2 linked regions of the Kutzneria chonburiensis genome follow. The protein of the gene in region 1 interacts with the protein of each later gene in a pairwise test. Links are inferred from orthologs where the notes say so. Each region holds a gene or a part of one and is shown in the gene's direction. Other genes may lie near its edges.

The links.
Region 2: the proteins of rplL (region 1) and dnaE interact in binary tests that used the Escherichia coli proteins (3 or more experiments, as listed by UniProt). The link is inferred for Kutzneria chonburiensis from one-to-one orthologs.

The regions. Positions count from the first base shown.
Region 1 is NZ_CP097263.1:6,747,590-6,750,718, reverse strand. Bases 184-3,003 are described here. They hold rplL (50S ribosomal protein L7/L12), read left to right. Parts: upstream 184-1,310; coding sequence 1,311-1,697; downstream 1,698-3,003. Other genes in these bases: M3Q35_RS30820 (ABC transporter ATP-binding protein), read left to right, coding at 1,927-3,003; rplJ (50S ribosomal protein L10), read left to right, coding at 693-1,250; M3Q35_RS30835 (hypothetical protein), read right to left, coding at 184-421. Also shown: more of M3Q35_RS30835, read right to left, coding at 1-183; more of M3Q35_RS30820, read left to right, coding at 3,004-3,129. UniProt on the Escherichia coli protein: The binding site for several of the GTPase factors involved in protein synthesis (IF-2, EF-Tu, EF-G and RF3). Is thus essential for accurate translation.
Region 2 is NZ_CP097263.1:5,569,021-5,573,382, reverse strand. What follows is about bases 105-4,157. They hold dnaE (DNA polymerase III subunit alpha), read left to right. Parts: upstream 105-420; coding sequence 421-3,957; downstream 3,958-4,157. Other genes in these bases: M3Q35_RS25135 (cytochrome P450 family protein), read left to right, coding at 4,088-4,157; M3Q35_RS25145 (DUF397 domain-containing protein), read left to right, coding at 105-262. Outside these bases: more of M3Q35_RS25145, read left to right, coding at 92-104; more of M3Q35_RS25135, read left to right, coding at 4,158-4,362. UniProt on the Escherichia coli protein: DNA polymerase III is a complex, multichain enzyme responsible for most of the replicative synthesis in bacteria. This DNA polymerase also exhibits 3' to 5' exonuclease activity. The alpha chain is the DNA polymerase catalytic subunit.

The DNA.
Region 1 (3,129 bases):
TGGTGGCTGAGTCCTCGCCGTGCATCTGGATTGCGGAGGCGGGCACCGTGGTTTTCTTGTAGGCGGACGGGTTGGTGACCGTCGCAGCGGCCAGCGCCACGGCCTGCTGACAGGTAGGAGCGCCCAGATCGGCTGCGAACTGGTTACCCCCTTGCGGGGTGAATACGGAGTCGCAAACGCGGTCGGCCGTCGCCGGTGGCGCGATGAGCTTGTAGACGTCGTTCACCGCCAGGTCCGGAAGCTGGTACGTCGTGGTCGGCGTGCCCGCGCCCGCCGCACCACCAGAGTTGCTTCCGCCAGGCCCTGAGCCGGTGTCGGCGGGGGCGAAGATGTTGGACAGGTAGTACTGACCGCCGCCGAGCACCGCCAGGATCACGATGCCGGCCGGGAGGTACGCGCGCCGCCGCCGCTCCTTCGCCACCGGTCAAGGCTAGCGTTTTGGAGATAGCGGCATCGGGTTGCTACCCTTCAGCTAGTTCCACCGAAGACCGCTGGTGTCCGGCTTGCCCGGACGAAGGTCCCGCGAGAGCGGGCGGCCCGCGCAGGAGGACGAGGCTGCATCACGTACGGCCCCTGGGCCGTGCCCATGATCTCTGTACGCCCCGTGCCGCTCTGCGCCGGGGCGTTTGTTCTTGTCTGGACCTCCTCCGGCGGTCGCGGGTTCCCCGCTACCAAGCAGAGAGGAGGCGACCATGGCGAAGCCAGGCAAGGTCACCGCCGTTGCTGAGATCTCGGAGAAGTTCCGGGCCAGCTCGGCCGCGGTTGTCACCGAGTACCGCGGGCTGTCCATGGCGCAGCTCACCGTGCTGCGGCGCGCTCTCGGCAAGGGCACCACGTACACCGTCGCGAAGAACACCCTGGTCAAGCGTGCTGCTGAGGACGCTGGCGTCGAGGGTCTGGAGAGCCTGCTCGTCGGCCCGACGGCCATCGCCTTCATCGAGGGCGAGCCGGTCGACGCGGCCAAGGCGATCCGCGACTTCGCGAAGGACAACAAGGCCCTTGTCGTCAAGGGCGGCTACATGGACGGTAAGGCCCTCTCGGTCGACGAGGTCACGCGCATCGCTGACCTCGACTCCCGTGAGGTGCTGCTGGCGAAGCTCGCCGGCGCCATGAAGGGCAACCTGTCCAAGGCCGCCGGTCTGTTCCAGGCGCCTGCCTCGCAGGTCGCCCGGCTGGCCGCCGCGTTGCAGGAGAAGAAGCAGGCCGAGGGTGGCGCCGAGGCTCCGGCCGACGCCCCCGCCGAAGCCTGATCACAAGCCACATTCCCGCCTGCATGGCGGCCACGTTATTCATGAGGAAGGAACGCCATCATGGCTAAGCTCACCACCGACGAGCTGCTCGACGCCTTCAAGGAGATGACCCTCCTGGAGCTGTCCGCGTTCGTGAAGCAGTTCGAGGAGACCTTCGAGGTCACCGCCGCCGCGCCGGTCGCCGTCGCCGCCGTGGGTGGCGCCGCTGCTCCGGTCGAGGCCGCTGAGGAGCAGGACGAGTTCGACGTCGTGCTGGAGTCGGCCGGCGACAAGAAGATCCAGGTCATCAAGGTCGTCCGCGAGGTCGTCTCGGGCCTGGGCCTGAAGGAGGCCAAGGAGCTGGTCGAGTCCGCTCCGAAGCCGGTCCTGGAGAAGGTCGCCAAGGAGGCCGCCGAGGCCGCCAAGGAGAAGCTCGAGGCCGCTGGCGCCAAGATCACCCTCAAGTGATCTCGTAGCTCCACAGCTGTTCCCCGCAGAGGCGGTCACCCGTTAGGGTGGCCGCCTCTGCTGCATCTGGACCATAACGGGTCGGCAACGGGTTCCCGATCGGAGGAAACTCGTCAGTAACCTTCGCGGTCCGTGGTCGTTGCACCAGGGGTACGACGTCCCACGGCGTCGCAGCGCTGCGGGGTGCACAATTCGCACTCGGAGTAATTCGGGTCACGAGGAGGTGCGGATGGGCGTCGAGGTGGTCGTCGAAGGGCTGTCGAAGTCCTTCGGCAAGCAGACCATCTGGCGGGACGTTTCGCTGACCCTGCCTCCGGGCGAGATCAGCGTCCTGCTCGGTCCGTCGGGCACCGGCAAGTCGGTCTTTCTCAAGTCCCTTGTCGGACTGCTCAAACCCGAGCACGGCCGGATCGTCATCACCGGAACCGACATCGTGCGCTGCTCCGAGCACAAGCTCTACGACGTGCGCAAACTGTTCGGCGTGCTGTTCCAGGACGGCGCGCTGTTCGGCTCGATGAACCTGTTCGACAACATCGCCTTCCCGCTGCGCGAGCACACCAAAAAGGGTGAAGCGGAAATCCGGCGCATCGTGCTGGAGAAGATGGAGATGGTCGGCCTCATCGGGGCCGAGAAGAAGCTGCCCGGCGAGATCTCCGGCGGTATGCGCAAGCGCGCCGGCCTGGCCAGGGCGCTGGTGCTCGATCCCGAGATCATTTTGTTCGACGAGCCCGACTCGGGTCTCGACCCGGTTCGCGTCGCCTACCTGAACCAGTTGATCGTCGACCTGAACGCGCAGATCGACGCCACCTTCCTGATCGTCACGCACGACATCGGCACCGCCCGCACCGTGCCGGACAACATCGGCATGCTGTTCCGCCGGGAACTGGTCATGTTCGGCCCGCGCGAGGTGCTGCTGACCTCGACCGAGCCCGTGGTCGAGCAGTTCCTGATGGGCCGCCGCGAGGGCCCGATCGGCATGAGCGAGGAGAAGGACGCCGGCCAGGCCGCGGCCGAGCTGGCCGCGCTGCGCGCCGGTGGCACGAGCGGCACGCTGGGCGGTCCGAAGGGCGGTGGCGGCACCGGCATCGTGCCGCAGCTGGAGCCGACCGCGGGCCTGCCGATCCGCCGGGCCGTCGAGCGGCGCCGGGACCGCGTGATGCAGATCCTGCACACGCTGCCGCCGTCGGCCCAGGACGCGATCATCAACAGCCTGACCCGCGAGGAGCAGCAGCACTACGGCGTGTTCGCCGGCGCGGGCGCGACTCAGGTCCAGCCGCCGGTGCAGACCGCGACCGCGAACCAGGCCCCGAATCCGACGCCGCGGCCCACCCCGTTCCCGCGCACCGCCGACCTGCCGCAGAGCGAGTGGCAGCCGCAGTCCGGTGCGCTGAGCTCCGACGACGCTCCGGCCGCCGCCCCCGCACCGGGGCGC
Region 2 (4,362 bases), 1.2 Mb from region 1 along the record:
CGGCTCGGTCTTTGCCCACTGGCGGGGAGGCGATGTGACTGGTCCGGTGAAGCGATTCGACCGCAGGCCCGTTGTCGTCGAGGTGGATTCCATGGGCCGGATATGGCGAAAAAGCAGGGCCAGCGCGAATAACGGGTCTGGCTGTGTCGAATGGGCGGTGGATACGGTCGGGGTGCTCGTGCGTGATTCGAAGCACCGGGCCGGCCCCCGGCTGAGCTTTCCGCGGACCGCGTGGGCCGCGTTCCTGGCCCGCCTGGACTGACCGGCGGCCGCACCGGCGTCGGCCTCGTCGGTGTGGCCGAACATGCCGGCCCCAGCAGGGTTTTCCCGACACGGGCGCGGCGGTTTCCGATCGCCGGTGGCGGAGGGGCAAGATAGGGGGCGATCGTCGCTTGTCAGCCCCAGGGGAGGCCGTCACCTATGTCCGACTCGTTCGTGCATCTCCACGTGCACACCGAGTACTCGATGCTCGACGGCGCCGCCAAGCTCAAGGACATGTTCACCGAGTGCGATCGGCTGGGCATGCCGGCGGCGGCGATCACCGATCACGGGAACATGTACGGGGCGTACGACTTCTACCGGCAGGCCACCGCCGCCGGGGTGAAGCCGATCATCGGCATCGAGGCGTACATGGCGCCGGGCTCCCGGCACGACAAGCGACGGATCACCTGGGGCGAGCCGCACCAGAAGAACGACGACGTGTCGGCCAGCGGCGCCTACACGCACCAGACGATCTGGGCGGCGAGCAACGAAGGCCTGCACAACCTGATGCGCGCCTCGAGCTACGCCAGCCTGGAGGGCCAGCTGGGCAAGTGGCCGCGCATGGACCGGGAGCTGTTGGCGGCCAACAGCAAGGGCCTGATGGCGACGACGGGCTGCCCCTCGGGCGAGGTGCAGACGAGGCTGCGGCTGGGGCAGGACAAGGAAGCCCTGCAGGCGGCGTCGGACTGGAAGGACATCTACGGCGAAGGGAACTTCTTCGTCGAGCTGATGGACCACGGCATCGAGATCGAGAGCCGGGTCCGCGACGGCCTGGTCAACGTGGCCAAGCAGCTGAACCTGCCGTTCGTGGTGACGAACGACTCGCACTACACCTTCGACACCGACCGCGACGCCCACGGCGTGCTGCTGTGCGTGCAGACCGGCAAGACCCTGCAGGACCCGACGCGGTTCAAGTTCGACGGCACGGGCTACTACCTGAAGTCGCCGGACGAGATGCGGGCGATCGACTCCTCCGACGCCTGGCAGGAGGGCTGCCGCAACACGCTGCTGGTGGCCGAGAAGGTCGACACGACCGACATGTTCAAGTTCCACAACCTGATGCCGCGGTTCCCGATCCCCGAGGGCATGACCGAGGACGAGTACTTCAAGCAGCAGGTGTGGGCCGGCATGGAGCGCCGGTTCCCGAACGGCATCGACGAAGAGCACCGCAAGCAGTGCGAGTTCGAGATCGGCGTCATCCTCCAGATGGGCTTCCCGGCCTACTTCCTGGTGGTCGCCGACTTCATCATGTGGGCCAAGAACAACGGCATCCGGGTCGGACCGGGCCGTGGCTCCGCGGCAGGCGCGCTGATCGCCTACGCGATGGGCATCACCGACCTCGACCCGCTGGCCCACGGGCTGATCTTCGAGCGCTTCCTCAACCCGGACCGCGTCTCCCCGCCCGATATCGACATCGACTTCGACGAGCGCCGCCGCGGCGACGTCATCCGGTACGTGACCGAGAAGTGGGGCGAGGACAAGGTCGCCCAGGTGATCACCTTCGGCACCATCAAGGCCAAGGCGGCGATCAAGGACTCGGCCCGCGTGCTCTACGGCCAGCCCGGCTACGCGGTGGCCGACCGCATCTCCAAGGCCTACCCGCCGGCCGTGATGGCCAAGGACATCCCGCTCAACGGCCTGTTCGACCCGCAGCACAAGCGCTACGGCGAGGCCACCGAGATCCGCGCCCTGTACGAGCAGGACCCGCAGGTCAAGGAGATCATCGACACCGGCCGCGGCCTCGAGGGCCTGATCCGCAACGCCGGTGTGCACGCCTGCGCGGTGATCATGTCCGCGGAGACGCTGACCGACCACATCCCGGTGTGGAAGCGGCCGCAGGACGGCTCGATCATCACGCAGTTCGACTATCCGACCTGCGAGACGCTCGGCCTGCTGAAGATGGACTTCCTCGGCCTGCGCAACCTCACGGTCATCGACGACACGATGAAGAACATCAAGCTCAACGGCAAGACCCCGCCCGACCTCGACCAGCTGGCCCTCGACGACAAGAAGACGTACGAGCTGCTGGGCCGGGGCGACACGCTGGGCGTGTTCCAGCTCGACGGTGGGCCCATGCGCGACCTGCTGCGCCTGATGCGCCCGGACAACTTCGAGGACATCTCCGCCGTCGGCGCGCTCTACCGGCCGGGCCCGATGGGCGCCAAGTCGCACACGAACTACGCGCTGCGCAAGAACAAGCAGCAGGAGATCACGCCGATCCACCCGGCGCTGGCCGAGGCGCTGGAGGACATCCTCGGCGGCACCTACGGCCTGATCGTGTACCAGGAGCAGGTCATGGCCATCGCGCAGAAGCTGGCCGGCTACACGCTCGGACAGGCCGACCTGCTGCGCCGCGCGATGGGCAAGAAGAAGAAGGAGATCCTGGACAAGGAGTACGCCGGCTTCGAGAAGGGCATGCTGGACAACGGCTACCCGCAGGACGCCGTCAAGACCCTCTGGGAGATCCTGGTCCCGTTCGCCGACTACGCCTTCAACAAGGCGCACTCGGCCGCGTACGGCCTCGTCTCGTACTGGACGGCCTACCTCAAGGCCAACTTCCCGGCCGAGTACATGGCCGGCCTGCTCACCTCGGTCGGTGACGACAAGGACAAGGCCGCCATCTACCTGGCCGAGTGCCGCAAGATGGGCATCACCGTGCTGCCGCCGGACGTCAACGACTCGATGCGCGAGTTCGCGCCGGTCGGTGAGAACATCCGCTTCGGCCTCGGCGCCATCCGCAACGTCGGCGCGAACGTGGTCGAGTCGATCGTGGCCGCCCGTACGGGCAAGGGCGCGTTCACCGACTTCTCCGACTACCTGCGCAAGGTGGATGCCGCGGCCTGCAACAAGAAGGTCATCGAATCCCTGATCAAGGCCGGCGCTTTCGACTCGCTCGGCCACCCGCGCAAGGGCCTGCACATGGTGCACATCGAGGCCGTCGACGCGATCATGGACACCAAGAAGGCCGAGGCGGTCGGGCAGTTCGACCTGTTCGGCGGCGGGGACGACGGCGAGGACAACGCCGGCGGCGTGTTCGACGTGAAGGTCCCGGACGAGCACTGGGAGTCCAAGCACCAGCTGACGCTGGAGCGGGAGATGCTCGGCCTGTACGTGTCGGGCCACCCGCTCAACGGCGTGGAGCGGGTGCTGGAGGTCCAGTCCGACACCGCGATCGCCACCATCCTGGAAGGCAACCTGCCCGACGGCGCGCAGGTCACCGTCGGCGGCATCCTGGCCTCGGTGACCCGGCGCATCAACAAGTCGGGCGAGTCGTGGGCGTCGGCGCAGCTGGAGGACCTGGCCGGCGGCATCGAGGTGCTGTTCTTCCCGAAGACCTACTCGGTGGTCGGCATGAGCGTGGCCGAGGACGCGATCGTGCTGGTCAAGGCCCGTATCGCCCGGCGAGACGACCGGACCTCGCTGATCGCCAACGACCTGGCCCTGCCGGATCTGGAGATGGCGGCCAGCGGCATGCCGGTGAAGCTGACCATGCACGCGGCCAAGTGCACCCGGCCGCTGGTGGCCCAGCTCAAGGACGTGCTCAAGTCGCATCCCGGCTCGACCGAGGTGCACCTGAACCTGATGAACGGCCGCCGCGGCACCATGCTGCGGCTGGACGACGGGCTGCGGGTGGACCCGTCACCGTCACTGATGGGCGACCTCAAGGCCCTGTTGGGACCGGGTTGCCTGGGCTGAGAGGCCTGTGAGCCCGGGCACATTCGTCGATAATGGATGCGGCCCGGGGAGCACGTGGGCAGACTGGTGTGAACGGGGTTAACCTATAGTTGGGGAACACCAATCAGTTTGCATGGTTAGGGGAAGACCCATGACAGGCACCGAGACGGCGCCCGCGAACTTCTTCACGCCGGAGTTCTTCCAGGATCCGCAGCGCTACCAGGCCGAGCTGCGCGCGGACGCCCCGGCCCGGCTGGTCGTCACGCCCAACGGCTTCAAGGTGTGGGTGGTCAGCCGCTTCGAGGAGGCCAGGACCTTGCTGGCCGACCCGACCGTGCACAAGAGCAGCGCCGGCATGAACGAGGTGTCGGCCAAGAACCGGGTCGACGAGGCGGAGAGCCGTCCGTTCGCGGACGACCTGAACGC